DNA from 3 places in the Pseudoalteromonas sp. Xi13 genome. Region 3 is predicted to be linked to each of the others. Evidence: predicted binding sites of a transcription regulator. Region 3 holds the regulator's gene; each other region holds the start of a gene.
The links. Region 3 encodes LexA, which represses DNA repair genes until DNA is damaged. Its sites were predicted from a motif close to TACTGTATNNNNATACAGTA; they were not measured.
Positions count from the first base shown of each region.

Region 1 (6,730 bases), 990 kb from region 3:
TGTTGTATTTGGCCTAATAGTACTTAGTATATCTAGCCTAACTCATCAATATAGCTCACTCAAAAACGAGCAATATCTAAAAACCCAAAATGTAGTAGAAACGGCATACAGTGTTATTGAGCATTACCACCAGCTTGAACAAAACAATACACTCACACAAGCGCAGGCTCAATCACAAGCACTGGCCGCTATAAAAGCGCTGCGCTATGACAAAACAAATTACTTTTGGGTAAACAACTACCAGCCCAAAATGGTAATGCACCCAATAAAGCCTGCGCTTAACGGTAAAGACTTAAGTAATAATAAAGACCCCGATGGCAAAGCACTTTTTGTAGAAATGGTGAACATTGTAAAACAACAAAAAGAAGGTTTTATACCTTATAAATGGCCAAAACCAGGAAAAGATCAGCCGGTAGATAAAGTCGCATTTGTAAAAGGCTTTAGCCCGTGGCAATGGATTATTGGCTCAGGCGTATACCTAGATTCAATAGATGAAGCGTTTAGCGAGCAGCGTAACCTCATCATAATTAGCGCCCTAGTTATGATTATTGCTGTCATTTTATTAAGTTACTTTATTGGTAAAAGTATACTCACGCCTACTCGTCTTGCCGCAGATATGATGAAAAACATATCGCAAGGTGAAGGTGACTTAACACGTACGCTAAGCGAATCGGGCAATGATGAAATATCAGAGCTGTCACGCTCTTTTAATTTATTTGTTTTAAAAATGCGCGAGTCGTTAGTACATGTATCGCACAGTGCTGATGATGTAAGCAAACACGCTCATACGGTGGATGAGTCAAGTAAAACAAGCCACTCCTTCATTGAACTACAAAACGACAGTTCCACACAAGTAGCCGCCGCCATGGAGCAAATGACGCACCAAATTCATGATGTGAGTCGCAATGCCGAAGCCGCTGAACAAGCAGCCAATGATGCAGCGCACAATGCCTCAACCGGTAAAAACGTGGTAGCGAATACCATTACCGCCATAGAAACACTCTCAAGTAATATAGAGACAGTGAGCCAAGTAACTGAAGATTTAGCAAACGAAAGTAACAATATAGGCTCTGTGCTTGATGTGATCAGAAGTATATCGGAGCAAACAAACTTACTTGCACTCAACGCTGCTATAGAAGCGGCTCGTGCAGGCGAGCACGGCAGAGGGTTTGCAGTTGTTGCCGATGAAGTGCGCACATTAGCCAGCAGAACCGGGCAAAGCACAGATGAAATTCAAGCCATGATCACTAAATTACAAGAAGGCGCTAAAGCGGCTGTAGAGGCGGTAAAATCAAGCCAAGCACTGTCGGTGACGACGGTAGAGCAGGTTTCATCTGCCGATACATCGCTCAATGAAATAGAAAGGCTGGTATCTATAATTACCGACATGAACAGCCAAATAGCCCGTGCCACCGAGCAGCAAACACGAGCTGCTGACGAGGTTAATTTACGTATTAACGAGCTATCTCAATCAACCGAGCAATCACTAAATAATACAAAGCAACTTACCGATGCCAGCGATAACCTTAAACAAAGTAGCCAAGGGCTTTCGAGCGTGGTTAATCGCTTTAAATTAAAATAATTAAAAAAAGCCCTGAATTAACAGGGCTTTTTATTACATAAGCGTTTTTAGCTTATACCATTTCGCATAATTAAGTGATCTATTTTTAGGATGGAAAAACGTGTTGATGGCTAGGCAAAAAATTTGCTATTTAGTTGTTCTAAATGAGAATTTTTTAACACAGATAGCGACACGTTTAGCCCCGAAAAATGATTAAGTATTATTGCGGATTGGTATTACATACAGTAGCGTGCAAATAAGCTGGTTACTGATGCTGCGGTTGGCTTACCGTGCTGCCAATCACCGCCTTCAACACCACTACCAGCAATGTCCATATGTACATAAGGAAGCGGCTGCTCAGAGTCGTTACCGTGTTTATCAAGCCCACCAACAACGGCTAAAAACGCCATAGGGAATTGATGCCCACGGGCTGTAACAGCAGAGGCCGCATTATTGCTTGATAAAACATCATCAGCGAGGGTACGCGGTTTGATAAAGTCGTAATCTTCACGGCGAGAGCGAGAAACCTCAGCTGCATCTGCCCATAAATCACCACAATCCGCTATTTGACGAGAGGTATTAGCGCTACGTGCAGGTCCGTTTTCAACATACGCTCCGTAAGGGCCCATAGCACGTGCCGCATGGCCTGTAAGGGTTGCTACGGTGAATAATGTTGGATTAACTTCGCCTTTAGCTACATCTTTCATTTCGCTAAGTAGGTCACCCATAGCTAAACGCCCTTCTGCATCGGTGTTACCAATGCGTACACGTACGCCTTCACGGCTAGTGATAATTTCATCTGGTACAAAACAATCAGAGCCAATTGAATTACGAACCACAGCTAGGTAAGAAATAACTTTAACGCCTTTAGGTTGGTAATCTGCCACGGCTTTCATAAAGCCCGCAACGGATGCAGCCCCGCCTTTATCGCGGCTCATACCTGCCATGTAACCGCCTACTTTTAAATCGGCGCCGCCGGTATCGTAAACTAATCCTTTACCAACAAACATTAGCGTGCGCGTTACTTCACCTTCTGGCACGTATTCTAGCTTAACAACACGTGGGTGGTGGCGCTCAACCGCATAAGATGCGCGAGCAACGGTGCTAAGCATAGGGTAGTTTTTATCTATCGTGTTAATATCGTCAATCACATCAACCGCTACTTTAGAGCCTTTAAAAAGCTCAACACAGTAATCGGCAAAGCGTGGTGGCGCCATACGTTCAGGCTCAGTACCGCATAAATCACGTGCCGCATATTGCCCTGCTGCAATTGCATTTACAGCTTTAACTGTTTGCTCATTTGCATCTATTAAACCTATTTGCGTAATAGGCTCAATGCTTTCGCCGTGGTATTCGCGCGCCTCTAAAGGTTGCCATAATGCTTGGCATGCGCCTAAATACGCCACTTCTAATGCATGCTGGTAACGCGCATCTGTATGTAATTTTGGTAAGTAAATAGCAGGGTTTACACTGCCCGCGGCTTTTGCTTCGTTAATCGCTAGTTTAGCGGCATCAAAATAGCGTCTTACATCATCGTAATCGCGGTTAAGCGGCCCCGTAGGCGCTAAAACAACGCGTACATTATCAACCACTAAAAACGTAACTTGTTTACCAATACGAGAATCTACTTTAGCGTGTGATTCGATAGCATCACTTAATGAGTTATTGGCTAATTGAGAAAAGTCATCACTAATTATAATAAGTGCATCGTGAGAAAATGAGTCAAAGCTTGCACTAAGTGATTGTGCAGCTATCGCTTGAGGATATGCCATAAGTAAAACTCCTGTTAGAAAACATAAGGAGCTATTATCGTTGATATAAAAACACAAAACCAGCCAACTGCGATCAGCTCATTTTAATCTGGCAACTTGGTTTTACAGCAAACTAAAGTGACTCCATGTTTTAAGAAGAAATTAACAACCACTATATAGTTTTTAGTAAAGGCAGCCCCTGCTTACTCTATGTTTAAATTACTTTGCTAAAGCACTCTAAATTGCAAAAAAGCGTGTAGTTAATCAAGAATACTCAGTTGCAGATTTAAATTAGGTTCATTTTTAACACCTACCCCAATACCTAATAAGCGAACCGGTTGCTGCATACCCCGTTGATACGCCTTAGAGAGTAATTCAGTAAAAATAGCAGTATTTAATTGATGATGAGCTTGATCCGCTGAGGTAACAACAAAGTTTGCAAACTTCACTTTTACGCTTAGCTTATTAATACGGTTTTGTAGCTGTTGCTTATTAAGACGCGCTGTTAGCTCTTCCAGTAATTTAGGTAACTGATCTAAACATTCTTGTAAGCTATTTTTATTGTATTCATAGGTGTGTTCAACACTAAGGGATTTACGCACTCGCTCAGTGGTTACTTTACCAATATATTCGCCAGCACATTTTTGATAAAGCGATACACCAAAATTCCCCACATGCTGCTGCATCCAATTAACGCCTTTCTCGCGAACGTCTTTACCTGTGTATAACCCCTTTAAATTAAGCTTTTCGAGGGTTACTTTGCCCACACCAGGGATTTTACCCAGCGGTAAATTATTTAAAAACGCATCAACTTCATCCGGCAAAACCACAAATTGGCCATTGGGTTTATTTTCGTCACTGGCTATTTTGGCAATAAACTTAATGGGGGCAACTCCGGCAGAGGCAGTAAGGCCGGTATCGTTATAAATATCTGCTCTAATTTGCTGAGCAATAAGCGTTGCGCTGCCTTTGCATGCGGTGCTGTTGGTTACATCGAGGTAAGCTTCATCAAGCGACAGCGGCTCTATTTGGTCGGTGTAGCGTTTAAATACAGCGCGTATTTGGTTAGAAATTTCTTTATAAACCGCCATGCGCCCAGGCACAATAACTAAATCGGGGCATAATTGCTTAGCGTGGTAGTTAGACATAGCCGAGCGAACACCATATTCGCGCGCTATATAATTTGCTGTAGAGAGCACACCACGACGGCTATTGCCACCAATCGCTAAAGGCACACTGGCAAGTTTGGGGTTATCGCGCATTTCAACCGCTGCATAAAAGCAGTCCATGTCGATATGAATAAACTTTTTCATTACCACATAATAACTGTTTATTTATACAGCCATTATTAAGGATTCACTTTCATTAAGCAAGTCCATTAAAGCCTGTTTAGCTTGCTAAAGTTAAAGCGCGACTAGGTGTAGCGCGTTAAACCGCGCAAGCTTTAAACCGCTTTTTTAAAACGGCTGCTTAAAGCGCTTTGATTTTTTAAAGCAATGTAGCCAAAAAACAAACTCCAATAAAAACCCCGCAGCTAAAAGCATTATGCCGCCGGAGGCATTACCCATTGCATAGCAAGCAAAAGACGCTATAAAAACTAAACTGGCTAAAGCCCAATTAATTATATTTTGCATGTGTGTTCTCGTGTGTGTGTTGTCTGTGTTATTTAACTGTAGTCCTAAAAATAAATAGGTACAATCATCTTATAAAAAAACATGGCATTTATTGTCTTGAGCTACAAACACCATATTGATAACCTCATTCATTTAAAACTAAGAGTACACATACATGCAAAGGTTCAAAGATCAGCACCCTATTCATACCGATATCACCGTAGCATGGGCCGATATGGACGCCCTACAACATGTTAACAACGTGGTGTACTTGCGTTATTTTGAAATTGCGCGTATCGATTTTCTAAATAAAATAAATCAGTTTGATACGATAAAACCAGGTGGAATAGGCCCGGTCATTAGTGAAAACAATATTCGCTATAAACGTCCAGTGACCTTCCCAGATACCTTAACCGTAGGTATTACTATTTCAGATATAAAAAGCGACCGTTTTATGATGAATTACTCTGTATTTAGCCATGCTCAGCAAGCTATTACTACCACAGGCTATTCTCAAGTTGTTATGTTTGACTTTAAAACAGGACAAAAAGCGGCTATTTCAGAGCCATTACTATCGGCACTACATCAATTCGCTTAAGTAGGTTTATTGCGAATTGGTATTAATTATCCACTCTCAAGATCTTACATAATTTAAGGATTTTAAATGCAATACAGTCCGTTAGGCAGCAGCGGTGTTGATGTTTCTAGAGTATGCTTAGGCAGCATGACTTGGGGTAAACAAAATACCCAACAAGACGCCGATGAGCAAATAGCTTATGCCTTGGCACAAGGCGTTAATTTTATAGATACTGCCGAAATGTATGCCGTTCCTCCTTCACCAGAGACCTACGGTAAAACAGAGCAAATTATAGGTAACTGGCTAAGTCGCAATGCGCAAAAGCGCAGTGATATTGTATTGGCGAGTAAAATTGCAGGCAATGGCTTGTCGTGGGTACGAGATGGCGGCGATATAACACGCAGCGCTGTCATTGAGGCCGTAGATAACTCGCTTAAACGCCTACAAACCGACTACATAGATTTATACCAATTGCATTGGCCTAATCGCTCTACCCCACACTTTGGCAGGCAGTGGCCAGGTAAACTCACTTTTAGTGACGTAGATACTGAGCAACAACAAGCGGGTATGCTTGATATTTTAGAGGGCCTTAATGAGTGTGTTAAAGCCGGAAAAATAAAATATTGTGGCCTTTCAGATGACACCCCATGGGGCATTAGCCAATTTTTAAATTTAGCAAAAGCGCATAACTTACCGCGTATGGTGTCTATTCAGAACGAGTTTAGCCTAGCGCACGCTAAAGATTGGCCCTATTTAATTGAGCAGTGTATCCATGAAGACATTGCTTATTTACCTTGGTCGCCGCTTGCTGCTGGCCTGCTAACGGGTAAATACCTAAACGGCGCACGCCCAGCGGGCTCGCGTTGGACATTTATGCAGCGCAATGGCATTTTTAGAGATACCCCTAACGCGCAAAAAGCCACGCAGCGTTATGTAGAGCTTGCACATGCAAGCGGCATAACCCCAGCCCAATTGGCTCTTGCTTGGTGTAATCAAGTCGATGGCGTTACCTCGTCAATTATTGGTGCGACCAGCATGGCCCAATTAAAAGAAGACATTGACGCTTTTAGCATAACTTTAAGCGACGACACTCTAACTGAAATTGGCACTATTTTTAAAGATTACCCGCAGCCATATTAAACCAAAATAATAGGCAGTTTTTTTACTGCCTTTTTCTCTCTTACATTTGAACATATACAAAGTAAAACTATACTAAAGTTAACTTAAA
Region 1 covers NZ_CP034439.1:797,984-804,713, reverse strand. Annotated here, with positions in the region: gene EJ103_RS03630 (methyl-accepting chemotaxis protein) at 1-1,582, shown strand, start outside; gene EJ103_RS03625 (leucyl aminopeptidase family protein) at 1,798-3,333, opposite strand; gene dinB (DNA polymerase IV) at 3,573-4,625, opposite strand; gene EJ103_RS03615 (thioesterase family protein) at 5,101-5,523, shown strand; gene EJ103_RS03610 (aldo/keto reductase) at 5,590-6,642, shown strand.
Region 1: a site for LexA is predicted at 4,637-4,656, ahead of dinB (DNA polymerase IV). Genes of this name have one in related genera too.

Region 2 (6,730 bases), 1.2 Mb from region 3:
AACATTATTGAATGTTAAGCGTATAAAAACAAAAAACCGCGGATTTTAGCAATACGCGGTTTTTTAGTATTTATATAATTAAAGTCTTACTATTTTACTGGCAGTTCTATGTCGGCAAATAACGCATCAACATCTTCTTGATTACGTAATAAGCTTGCTCGCTCCACTCGCTCTTTAGTTAAATGCGGGGCAAAACGCTCAATAAAGTCATACATATAAGTACGTAAAAAACTGCCCTTTCTAAAGCCAATTTTAGTTGTGCTAGCTTCAAATAAATGGCTGGCATCAATACACACTAAATCTGTGTCACTTAATTGATCAACGGCCATTGAAGCGACTACACCTACACCTAGCCCTAACCTTACATAAGTTTTAATTACATCGGCATCGGTTGCAGTAAACACAATGTGCGGCTCAAGGCCGTGCGCGTTAAATGCTTTATCAAGCTCAGAGCGCCCAGTAAACCCAAATACATACGTAATAAGCGGATACTGCGCTATATCGGCAACGGTTAAATTGTCGGCCTTTTGTGCTAGAGGATGATCTTTTGCCACCACAATGCTGCGGTTCCAATGATAGCAAGGCAGCATAACTAAATCTGAGTATAAATGAAGTGCTTCAGTTGCAATGGCAAAATCTGCATCACCGCGCGCTGCTGCATCAGAAATCTGTTGTGGTGTACCTTGATGCATATGCAGCGAAACAGCTGGGTATTTTTTCATAAAGCCCTGAATAACACTTGGCAAAGCATAACGTGCTTGCGTATGTGTTGTGGCTATATTTAGTTTACCCTGATCAGGCAGCGTGTGCTCATTAGCAACCGCTTTTATACCTTCGACTTTAGATAAAATTTCGCGAGAAATGTTAATTATTTCTTCGCCGGCACCTGTAACATGCGTTAAATGCTTACCACTGCGGCCAAAAATTTGTACACCTAGCTCATCTTCAAGCATGCGCACTTGTTTAGATATACCAGGCTGTGAGGTAAATAAACTCTCAGCAGTTGCTGATACGTTTAGCTTATGGTTTTGAACTTCTACGATGTATCTAAGTTGTTGTAATTTCATGGTTGCAGTTTTTAACGTTATTATTAAGCTTATATGATGGTAATACTAAGCAAAACCAAGTTTAATTTAGTTAAAACTTGGCAAAGTAAGCACGTATATTTTCATTATTTAAGCATTAAGGCTAGCATAATAAACCCGCTGCAGATAGCGATGTTTATTCAGGTTCAACTTATAATACATTATTCTTATATCTAATTTTTAACATATTTTTAAGTTAATCAGCGCAAAGCTACCCTCAAAGCATATATTTGATGTAATATAAAAAAATAGATTATGAATCCGAGAATTAAGCCATGATCGTTTCGATTATAATTGTGCTTATAGTGGCACTGATAGTGATTGCACTGTGGGTAAGCGCTGTGCAGCAGCATAAAGAAAAGCAAGAAATTGAACGTCGCAAAGAATTAACAAAACAAAAAGCGATAATTGAAGAAACCGAAGAAGCACTTATGAATAGCGCTAATATTCCGCTTTCTGAAAACATTATACGCGTTTTACAACGTAGATGTTACGAAGCACTTAACGCTATGGTGAACCATTCACCTAATTCTAAAGCATTAAAAAGCAGAATGAACGAAGCTAAAGAAAAGCTAAGTGGTGCAGTTCAAGGTAATAGCAGCGACAATTTATCGTTACCAAGTAACGATAAGCAGTTAGTCTCATTAATTCAGGGCATAAAAAAGCTTAGAGTTATTATGCGCTCTGAGCACAGTAAAGGCCGTGTAGATAGCCAAATATTTGCAGCAGAAGATAAGCGCCTTGAAAAGTTACAACTCAGAATTAACATAGAAAGCCAAATTAAACGCGGTTTATCTGCTCGTTCAGCGAGCATGGTGGGCTCTGCTAGGCAATATTTTGAAAAAGCCTATGCCACACTTAGTGCCGTTACCTATTCTGATGAATACGTAAACGCAAAACGCCAAGAAGTTGAAGCCTATTTAGAAGAAATAAGCACCGAACTAAAAGCATCAAACGCCACTGCCCTGAAGAAAAAAGCAGAAGCAGAGCAAGATGACTTGGACGTATTATTTGCACCTAAAAAGAAATGGTAATTTTAAATACCCAAAAGAAAGCCCATACATAATGTATGGGCTTTTTTGTATCTGTTAAGCTATTTTTACCAATGGGTAAATACTAACGTATTTGAGGCACTACCTAGCGCTAACTACGTTATAAACGCTCATTTACCACAACATAGATACGCAAGGTATAACAATGCAGTGGCAATGAGCGATAGACACTAAATAATAAATGTTTACCCACCCTCAAACTAAGCCTCTTAGCTAAAAGAATGGATATTAGCTATTACGATAAAAATGCAAACTTGATAATAAATAACGCTGTTAAAATCCACACGCTAATACTAACCTGATCGCGTTTACCACACAGTACTTTAACCGCAGTGTACGATATAAAACCAAGAGCAATACCGTGCGCAATAGAGAATGTAAGCGGCGTCATAAGTAGTACCACACTTACCGGAATTGCATCGCTCATGTCATCCCAGTTTACAAACTTAAGGTTTTGCAGCATTAATACCGCAACGTATAAAATAGCACCCGCTGTTGCATAAGCCGGTACCATTTGCGCAAGCGGCGCAAAAAACATCATTAGTAAAAAGCATATACCCACAACAACAGCTGTTAAGCCAGTACGCCCACCAACCGATACACCGGCCACAGACTCAATATAAGAAGTAGTGGTAGAAGTACCTAACATTGCACCCGCAATAGTAGCTGTACTATCGGCACTTAAAGCACGCCCTAAACGTGGCATATTACCTTTTTCATCGGCTAAGCCTGCTTTTTGAGTTACAGCAACTAACGTGCCTGATGTATCAAATAAATCAACAAACAAAAACGCAAAGATTACACTCAGCATAGAAAGCTCAAAGGCTGCTGCAAAATCAAGTTGCATGAAGGTAGGTAAAATAGACGGTGGCATTGACATTACGCCGTGGTACTCAACTAAGTCGAGGCTTAACGCAATGCCCGTTACTAGCAAAATGCTAATAAGTACGCCGCTTTTTATATCACGATAAAGCAAAGCAGCAATGACAAAAAAGCTTAAAATAGCTAATAAAGGACCTGCCGAAGTAATATCGCCAAGCTGTACTAATGTAGCTGGGCTTGAAACAATAATGCCTGCATTTTTAAGCGCAATTAACGCTAAAAACGCACCAATACCAGTGGCAATAGCCTGCTTTAAAACCAGAGGGATAGCATTAATTATCCACTCTCTGACCTTAAACAAACTTAATATTAAAAATATACAACCAGACATAAATACCGCACCTAATGCAGCTTGCCAGCTATAACCCATGCCCAGTACAACACCGTAAGTAAAAAATGCGTTTAAACCCATGCCCGGCGCAAGTGCTAAAGGGTAATTAGCCCACAATCCCATAATAAAACAGCCAATAGCAGCCGCAATACAGGTAGCAACAAATGCAGCACCTTGATCCATGCCTGCTTCCGCAAGCATTGCAGGGTTTACAAATACAATGTAAACCATAGTAATGAAAGTAGTGATTCCAGCAATGCTTTCGCGTCGCACATTGGAGTTATTTTCGCGGAGTTTAAATAGAGCTTCGAGCATAATAGACTTGTGATAGTAAAAAGTGACGTGATTTTACCATAAAATTAAGTATAAACAGGACATTTTACCTTGCGATATACTAAACTGTTGACGTAGAAACTATAAAAAAGAAAATATATGAATAAGACTCAGCCTAGCGGACAAGACTTAGAGCAGCAATTAAACAATATTTTAGATTTTGTAACACAGCCTACAAACCACAGCGCTGAAAACAATAGTGATGTAAGTGAGCAAACAACACTTAACAAAGCACTGTATTATTTAAAGCATAACCAAGCACCGTTGGCAGCTAAGTGGATGCGCCTTGCCGCAATGGCCGGAAATCATCGCGCCCAGTTTTATTTAGGGTTATTTTTTGTCAAAGGCCAAGGCGTACCAAAAAGCGTATTTCACGCAGCAGCATGGCTGAGTTTAGCCAGCAGCCAAGGCTACGAACCGGCAACCGCTGCTTTAAATGATTTAAGAAAATATATCGACACCAAACGTCTTAAAGACGCTCAATGCTATGCAGCCAGTTTGTATGAGCAAATCCACCAAATTCAGTTTGCCCACTTAATCCCAAAAAATGACTAACTACTTTATAGCTAACAGCTAAGCACTGTAAAACACACTAAAATAACTGTATAGCCATCCCTTAAGTACTGTATAACGCTGCTACACTTTATACAGTACTGCAAACACCCTCAGCTTTCACTTGCACAGCACAAACTGTAACCAACTGTTTTTAAAGCATTATTTTCATTGTTTATTTTTTAAAACCATTAACTGTATAAAAAATAACAAAAAACGCTTGCACACAACAACTGTATAAACTACTGTATACATGTACTGTATATAAACCCAGTGAGTGAGACCTATGCTACAGCCAATTACCGTAAGAACCGTTAAAAGCTACCAACAACATAATGAAAGTGAGTCGGTAAACTTAATAAAAGTAGAAGATGAAATTTCTGCTACGTTTGAGATGCTAAAAGTGTTGCACCAATACAATAGCTCTAACGCGTGGACCTTACTGATTGCGCCCGACCATGTGCCTAGTAAAGCCTTGCTAGATAGCTGCTCTATAGATACCAGCAAACTGCTTGTAATAAGACAAAAGCATTTAGTAAATTTAGAGTATGTACTTAATTCAGCACTTCATAATGGAAACTTTGCAGCCATTATTACGTGGACAGATATAGTAAGTGAGCAGCAGCTTGTTAATTTATCGCTTAATTTAGACAAAAGAAGCGCTAAGCTATTTTGCTTTACTAAAAAAACCAGCACTACAGCAATATCACTTACTCAATAAGCTTGGTAAAATACATTTTTAATTTATGTTAATTAGTATTTTATGAGTGTAACCAGTACTAGCGCTTGCTTATGCAACAGTCAGCTTAATTATGGTGACTGTTGCCAGCCTTATCATCTTGATATAAAAACCCCAGCAACACCTGAGCAACTAATGCGTTCGCGCTTTAGTGCTTATGCATTAAAAAATGCATCTTATGTATTTAAAACTTACGCCAAAGAAAAACAAGCACAAAACCCAGTAAATGAAATTGCTGACTTTGCCAATAGCTGCCGCTTTGTAAAATTAGTTGTGCGCGATACGCAGCAAAGTGATGAGCGAGGTTATGTTGCCTTTAACGCGTATTATTTTTACCAAAACTTATATTGTGAGTTGGATGAGAAATCAGACTTTATAAAAGAGGACGGTGAATGGCGTTATTTAGAGGGTATTATTAATCCGGTCGCCGATATAAAAGTTGCCAGAAACGACCTCTGCCCATGTGCAAGCGGTAAAAAATATAAAAAGTGTCACAGTGTATAAAAAATGCTAAACACTTAGCATAAAAATAGCTTTTTATTTAAGTGCTACTCTATACCACTAAACATGTTAATAACTGCCATAAACAAAAAATGGACCATCTAGGTCCATTTTCTACAATATTGCTATTGGTTATTCATCATCATCTAGATCGAACGATTCACGCTGCGCAGGTCTAGCTAAAATCTCAACATAGAATGAAGTAAGCGCCTGCTTTTCGATTTCGCTGATCTTGTTGTTAATTTCAGCTACGTGAACGACTTCGGCATCATCGGCACTTGTGCCAAACTTACAGTCAAACGCCCAGTAATCAGCTTCAACAGGTAGCGTTTTATTGCGCTCTCTTTTCAAATATTTTTTCACTTCATGCTTTGCAGCATCAACCATACGAGGGTATTTGATTTTCTCATGATTTAGCGTGAATGTTTTCTTCATTACGTTCCTAATTACCTTGATTTAATGATAATGGCACTCAAGTCATACCATTTGCAGCCATTATAGCAATTGCATTTAATTTGTGGATGCTTTTTTTAAACAAAAAAAGAATTGTTCTATTTTATTGCATAACCGGTTATTAAATAGAAGGTGTTTTAGGCTTTTAAAACGCACAAGTGTTAAATTATTTTTATGCGTTAGCAACAAGCAATGGCTTATGTATAGCCTCATTAGTTAAATCGTCATAAAATGCTGCGGCGTCCATTTGTGGACTTGCAAGCGCGGTGTGCGTGTCATTTAAGCGCCTGCGTACTGATAGTTCACAATTATCGATTACTGTTAAAGGAATATGTAACTTGTCATCTCTAATCGCTAGTGGCTCAGGGTTTAAGCAGTGGCTTAATTTTATTGCTTTCATGCCTGCTTGCTCGCCTTGTTGAACAATCACCGACGCGTGCTCTTGCCCTATGGTCATATCAAATTTTTCGGGAGCTAATAATTGCTTTGGTCCAGCACCAAAGCGCTCCCTTAACTGTTCTTCGTCTACATAAGCACTATGCGTTTCACTTTTTGGCAAGTGAAATTGACTAAAATCCAGCGCATCGTGCGATAGCATCGCTAATAAAAGTGAGAATTCGCCTCTGCGATTTTCATGCACACTTTTATTTAGCCTGGTCTTTAGTTGACTCTCTGTGATTAACAAACCATCGATTTGCATAGTCTTTAGCCGATTATGATAACTGATAGATATTTATCGGCTTTATTTCAAATTTCTTTAGCTTTTTTCTTTACTTAAATACGCAGTTTGCTATTATCAGCG
Region 2 covers NZ_CP034439.1:2,298,478-2,305,207, forward strand. Annotated here, with positions in the region: gene EJ103_RS10260 (L-serine ammonia-lyase) at 1-18, shown strand, start outside; gene cysB (HTH-type transcriptional regulator CysB) at 90-1,067, opposite strand; gene EJ103_RS10270 (hypothetical protein) at 1,361-2,119, shown strand; gene EJ103_RS10275 (NCS2 family permease) at 2,373-3,665, opposite strand; gene EJ103_RS10280 (sel1 repeat family protein) at 3,783-4,238, shown strand; gene EJ103_RS10285 (SulA-like leucine-rich domain-containing protein) at 4,522-4,956, shown strand; gene EJ103_RS10290 (YchJ family metal-binding protein) at 4,999-5,478, shown strand; gene EJ103_RS10295 (DUF6172 family protein) at 5,608-5,910, opposite strand; gene EJ103_RS10300 (VC2046/SO_2500 family protein) at 6,101-6,628, opposite strand.
Region 2: a site for LexA is predicted at 4,479-4,498, ahead of EJ103_RS10285 (SulA-like leucine-rich domain-containing protein). Genes of this name have one in related genera too.

Region 3 (6,730 bases):
CGAAATGAGCGGTCCATTTGCGCTGAATATAAGCCCTGATCAGACTCGCTAATTACATTTTTAAACCAGCTAAAAATCATATACAGCAGCACTGCAATGCCTGCATATAGCAGGTACACACCGCTGCCCCCTTCACTTTCTAAGTTCATGACTGTTAAAGCCGCACCCACTGCAATAAAAAATAACGCCACCGCGCCCACTATGGGCCAAGGACTTTGCTCGGGTACGTAGTAGTTTTCATAATCTTGATTCATGTTACTTGCTCCTAGTTTTACACTAGACATGCAGGCTAGTTATTACTTGCTACTAGCTGCTCACTAATATCAAATACGGTGTACGATAAAGTTAGCTCTTCTACATCGCTCGGCAGTGCGGTATCAACATAAAAAAGCAGCTTAAACTCAAGCTCTTCACCCGCTTTTAGGGGTTGTTGATCAAAGCAAAAGCACGCTATTTTATGTAAGTACTTGGCTGCCTTTCCGGGCGATACAGAAGGTACCGCTTGCATTACTTTATCGATATCACTGGTGTTCTTTGCGCTAAACATCACCTCACGCATGGCACCTGGTTTCACATCAACACTGTATTGTTTAGATTTAACAATAAACGGCGCACCACTTTGCGCATGGGTTGTAAAGCTCACACCTATTTCTCGATTTTGTGCAACCTGTGTACTTTGCTTAGCTTGTTCAAGCGACGGCTTGCCATTAAGCCCAGTTATGTCGCAAAACACGTCATATAAGGGCACTAAGGCAAATGCAAAAGCAAACATACCTATACAAATAAGAATTAGGCGCTTTAATAGCGGTGCATGTGTCATTATTTAATTTCCGGCGGCGTAGAAAAAGTATGATACGGCGCAGGAGAGTCCACTTCCCACTCTAAACCTTCAGCACCATCCCACACTTTTGCAGGGACTTTATCGCCCCCTCGGGCACATTTAATTACCACCGCCACAAAGAGTAACTGCGATAAACCAAAGGCAAACCCACCTATGCTTATGATTGCGTTAAAATCAGCAAACTGCAGGGCGTAATCGGGAATACGGCGCGGCATGCCTGCCAGCCCGACAAAATGCATAGGGAAAAACAATACATTTACGCTTACCAGCGACAACCAAAAGTGCCACTTAGCCAAGGCAATGTTGTACATGTTGCCCGTCCACTTAGGCAGCCAATAATAAGCCCCCGCCATAATCGAAAATATTGCCCCCGTAACTAACACGTAATGAAAGTGCGCCACCACAAAGTAAGTATCGTGATACTGAAAATCAGCAGGGGTTATAGCCAACATCAGCCCCGAAAAGCCCCCTAAAGTAAACAGCACAATAAAGGCAATACTAAATAGCATGGGCACTTCAAAACTTATTGACCCTCGCCACATAGTGGCTACCCAGTTAAATACTTTTACCCCTGTAGGCACCGATATCAGCATGGTCGCGTACATAAAAAATAGCTCGCCAGCAACGGGCATACCGGTCGTAAACATATGATGCGCCCACACAATAAAGCTCAGTAATGCAATAGAGGAGGTTGCGTAAACCATTGAGGCATAACCAAATAGTTTTTTACGTGAGAATGTAGGCACTATGGTCGAAATAATACCAAAGGCGGGTAAAATCATGATGTACACTTCGGGATGACCAAAAAACCAAAATATGTGCTGAAACATCACCGGATCGCCGCCACCTGCCGCATCAAAAAAGCTGGTTCCAAAGTATTTATCGGTGAGTACCATAGTGACCGCTCCGGCCAGTACGGGCATAACAGCAATTAATAAAAATGCGGTTATTAGCCATGTCCAAACAAATAATGGTAGCTTCATCCATGTCATGCCTGGGGCCCGTAAATTAACAATGGTCACAATTACGTTTATTGCGCCCATAATTGAGCTAATCCCCATAATGTGCACTGCAAACACAAACATTGCAGTGTTATCGTTACTGTACGTTGTTGAAAGCGGCGCATAGAACGTCCAGCCAAATGCGGGGCCGCCTCCAGGCATTAATAACGAGGCCAATAAAATTAAAAAAGCGAAGGGTAAAATCCAAAAGCTCCAGTTGTTCATTCTGGGCAGTGCCATATCTGGCGCGCCAATCATGAGCGGTACCATCCAGTTAGCAAGTCCCGTAAAGGCTGGCATTACAGCACCAAACACCATAATTAAACCGTGTACTGTGGTCATTTGGTTAAAAAAGTGTGGGTCTACCAATTGTAATCCTGGCTGAAATAACTCAGCCCGAATAACCATGGCCATTGCACCGCCAATTAAAAACATAGTCAGCGAAAAAATTAAGTACATGCTGCCAATATCTTTATGGTTTGTTGTGTATAACCAACGTTTAAAACCTTTGGCTGGGTGATGGCCGTGGTGAGCATCATTGGCGTTAGGTTGTTCTACTATGCTACTCATTAGTTCGCCTCCGCATCAAGTGCTGCCTGAATTTCACTAGGTTGGATGACATCACCCGTTTCATTACCCCACGCATTACGTTTATAGGTAATTACCGCTGCAAGTTGTTTAATTGAGAGCTGCTTTGCAAATGCCTGCATTGCAGTTCCTGGTCGGCCATGAATCACTACATCAATGTGATCTTTTATATCACCCAAAACAATGGGGCTGCCTTTTAGCGCAGGAAATACGCCCGGTAACCCCATACCTGTAGGTTGATGACACGCAGCGCAACTTGCCATATACACTTGCTCACCTAGTGTCATTAGCTCTTCTTTAGGAATTGTTTTATCAAGCAATGCTGCATCAGCAAGTGCGGCTTTTTGCTTAGCTTGCTTAGCATCTGCAAGCCATGCGTTAAAGTCCTCTTGCGATTTAGCTTCAACCACCACGGGCATAAAACCATGGTCTTTACCGCACAGCTCTGCACACTGCCCTCGGTAAATACCTTCTTCGTTGATGTTGGTCCACGTTTCGTTGATAAACCCCGGATTGGCATCTTTTTTAACGGCAAAATCGGGTACCCACCAAGAGTGAATAACATCATCAGAGGTCATTAAAAAACGCACCTTTTGATTAATTGGCAGTACTAAAGGTTTATCAACCTCAAGTAAATAATTAGGGTTTTTATTAGCAAGGTTGGCTATTTCGTCTTGAGGGGTAGATAAAATAGAGTAAAACTCTACGTCTTCGCCCATATATTCATAATGCCACTTCCACTGTGACCCTGTAATTTTAATGGTTAAGTCAGCCTTACTGGCATCTTCCATCGCAATGAGGGTTTTAGTGGCAGGGATTGCCATGGCAATTAAAATAACAAACGGAATGGCAGTCCAAAGAATTTCTACTTTGGTACTTTCATGAAATTGGGCAGGAACTGCCCCTTTAGATTTACGGTGATGAATCAGTGCCCAAAACATTATTGCGAACACTATCACCCCAATCACACAACATATTAAAAATATGGTCATGTGTAGCTGATATACATTATTACTTATATCGGTTACGCCCTTGCGCATATTGTATTGGCTATTAGCCAGCACTTGCTGCGGGAACATAATCAACACAAGCCACAAGGTAGAGGTCAGTTTACCCATGTGACGGCTCCTTTGATGCTATTGCGAATGCAAAGCGAAGAGGCATACGGCTTAAACGCCAATTCGTTATTTTTATTTTTTTACCAATCTTATTTTTGATTGGTATCGCTAGGACAACAAAAGGTTTGTGTATATTGTGTGTTCTCATAACTAAAAAGCTGTGAGTTATTGTTAGTCCAGCACATTAATGATTAGCTAAAAAACGTACAACAAGCAAGTTTTAGTATAAAAAACAATCAAGTGATATTTTAAAATTGACTAAATGACGGCGTATTAAATTGTTATTTAACAGCCAAGATACGAGCAAAATTAAGGGATGTAACACGCTTAGGAAGATAAAAGTATGAGTGAAAAAAAGTTTACAGCCTAAATAATTTTAGGGCGTTTTGAGATGGTGGAAGGTCTGTTTTTAAAACAAAAATGCACACTAAAAAGTGCGCATTTATAGATATTACTTAAAAATAGTTAAAAATTACATCCAGTCGGCATTTCTTATTACGCCAACGGCTAACCCTTCAATATTAAACGACTCGTTTTCAAGGTCTACTTCAATTGGCGTAAACTCTTCGTTTTCGGCGTGTAATAATACTTTTCGGCCTGCTTTTTCTAGGCGTTTTACGGTTACGTCTTCATCTACTCGTGCAACCACAACTTGGCCATTTTCTGCTGTTTGAGTACGGTGTACAGCAAGTAAGTCGCCATCCATAATACCTATATCTTTCATACTCATGCCGTTAACACGCAGTAAAAAGTCGGCGGCTGGTTTAAACATAAGTGGGTCTATTTTACAGTGACTCTCAACATGCTCTTGCGCCAAAATAGGCGAACCCGCTGCAACTCTACCTATTAATGGTAGACCTAGTTGCTCAGGCTCCTCTTCTTCAACCAATTGAATACCACGGCTTGCGCCTGGTTTCATTTTAATAACACCTTTTTTGGCAAGCGCTTTTAAGTGCTCTTCTGCGGCATTGGCACTTTTAAAACCGAGTGTTTGCGCAATTTCGGCACGTGTAGGAGGCATACCAGTGTCTTTAATAAAAACTTTTATTAGTTCGAGTATTTGAGCTTGGCGTTTAGTTAATGGTCGCATACAACTGGTTTTCCATACAGTACATTTAACTGTGAGTATATACAGTTAAATAAAAATCGCAAATTTAAATTGTGCTTTAAAATAGCTAAATACACCGCACCTGGATAAATTTTAGGTAATTACAGACGTTCAGTATTTAAAATGCTATAAATTTGCTTTCAATATAAAGGAGTAATTATGAGTATTTGGCATCAACCCATCACATTAGAGCTTTGCAAACAGTTAGATGAGGGAATAAACGGCCAAGGCACGCTGATGAAAACCATGGGCATAGAAATAACCGAAATAGGAGATGATTACCTAGTGGCTACCATGCCTGCTATTCCTGAGCATCATAATCCTATTGGTATGGTACATGGTGGCGCAAATGTGGTACTTGCTGAAACCGTAGCAAGCTACGCCGCTAACTTTGTAGTGGACTTTACAAAATTTTATTGTGTTGGACAGGAAATTAGCGCCAGCCACTTAAAGGCCTCTCGAAATGGCACTTTAACCGCCGTTACTCGTGCATTTCATATTGGTAAGCGCAGTTCTGTATGGGAAATAAAAATAACCAATAGCCGCGGCGAGCTTTGCTGCGTATCAAAAATGACCGCAGCGGTTGTCGAGCGCAAATAATTAACTATGGCTACTTTTCGATAGGGTAAATCGTTATTTCCATACCAGCGCCAATTGCAGATATACGTAGCAGTGTATCTGCATGTAGAGCTTGGTTAAAACACTTAGGTGACGTGCCCGACTCAAAGCCTATATCAAACGTTCTGCGCGAACAGCTTAGCCACTGCTTAAGCGCATTACGTGAACACGACTCTATTAATTCACATAAGTGGTTGATTGCTTTGTCTGGCGTGGTTATATCACCTGAGGCTTCAATACGCGCCAATTGACGATATTCGTCTTTGTCATAATGCAAAACCATCGCGTTTTTCTTTAAGTCTGCCACTAGGGCACTAATATCTTGTTTAGACTCAAGCTCTAGATCTACATTTAAAAATTGAATTTCCGACATTGTCTGCTTTTTACCCTCTTATAGTTTCATCGCAAACTTTAACGCAGTTTTACTTTTATACCAAATCAACTAAGCGCTAAACATGGCTTTATTAATAGAAAATACCTGTTTAAACGCCATTGGCATCTAATTTGCCTTATAAAACGGGTTAGGCTAGTTACGCTTAATTTTACCGTTTATGTATGAAAGTTATACACACACTGTGTAATTAAACGCTTCAGGAGGACAATTATGGCAGATCATGGCCCGCAAATTAAAAACGACGATCAGTACGATGCGCTTCGAGATGAAGGCATGAGCAAACAAAAAGCCGCGCGCATTGCTAATAGCAATACTCATAAAACCGCAGTTAAAGGCGGCAAAGCCTCAAAGTATGAGCAGCGCACTAAAAAGCAGCTGTACAATAAAGCTAAAGAGCTCGGCATTAGCGGCCGCTCAAAAATGAGCAAACAAGGGCTAATAAATGCCTTACGTGAGCATTAAACACAGCCTCACTGATTTTTTACCGCTCCTTTTTATTATTTTTATAAAGTTAGAGTAAGCTTATGAATAACTGCGACAAAATGCCGCAGTAAAAGCATGGGCTGCTGTAATACACTAACGCTAAAAATAATAAGAAGCACAAAATGAGAAAACAACTATTTAAGCGCGCTCGAAAACTACATAAGTGGCTAGGCTATTTACTTGCCTTACAAATTTTAGCTTGGCTTTTAGGCGGCTTAGTAATGAGCGCGATACCACTTGAATACGTACACGGTAAGCACCTTGCTAAGCGCATACTTACAAACCCATTTACTCAAGCAGACTACCCCACATCACTCGATAATATTACTGCGCAAGTGCCTAACCCCACGCAAATAGTGTTTGAGCACTTTTTAACGACCCCGCTTATTACTGTTATTAATAGTGGCGAGCAGCAAAGCTTTAATGGTTTAACGGGCCGCCCTTTTCAGCCACCGACTAAAATACAAATTACCGCTAATGCACAAGCGCATTTACTCATCGATGCTAAGCCAATTAGCACAACGCTTTTAAAACAAGGCACTCGAGAGGTGGGATACAAAACAAATGTGTGGCAAGTAC
Region 3 covers NZ_CP034439.1:3,478,165-3,484,894, forward strand. Annotated here, with positions in the region: gene EJ103_RS15695 (cytochrome c oxidase subunit 3) at 1-254, opposite strand, end outside; gene EJ103_RS15700 (cytochrome c oxidase assembly protein) at 290-820, opposite strand; gene ctaD (cytochrome c oxidase subunit I) at 820-2,412, opposite strand; gene coxB (cytochrome c oxidase subunit II) at 2,412-3,548, opposite strand; gene lexA (transcriptional repressor LexA) at 4,021-4,638, opposite strand; gene EJ103_RS15720 (hotdog fold thioesterase) at 4,816-5,256, shown strand; gene EJ103_RS15725 (hypothetical protein) at 5,267-5,647, opposite strand; gene EJ103_RS15730 (Rho termination factor N-terminal domain-containing protein) at 5,876-6,130, shown strand; gene EJ103_RS15735 (hypothetical protein) at 6,274-6,730, shown strand, end outside.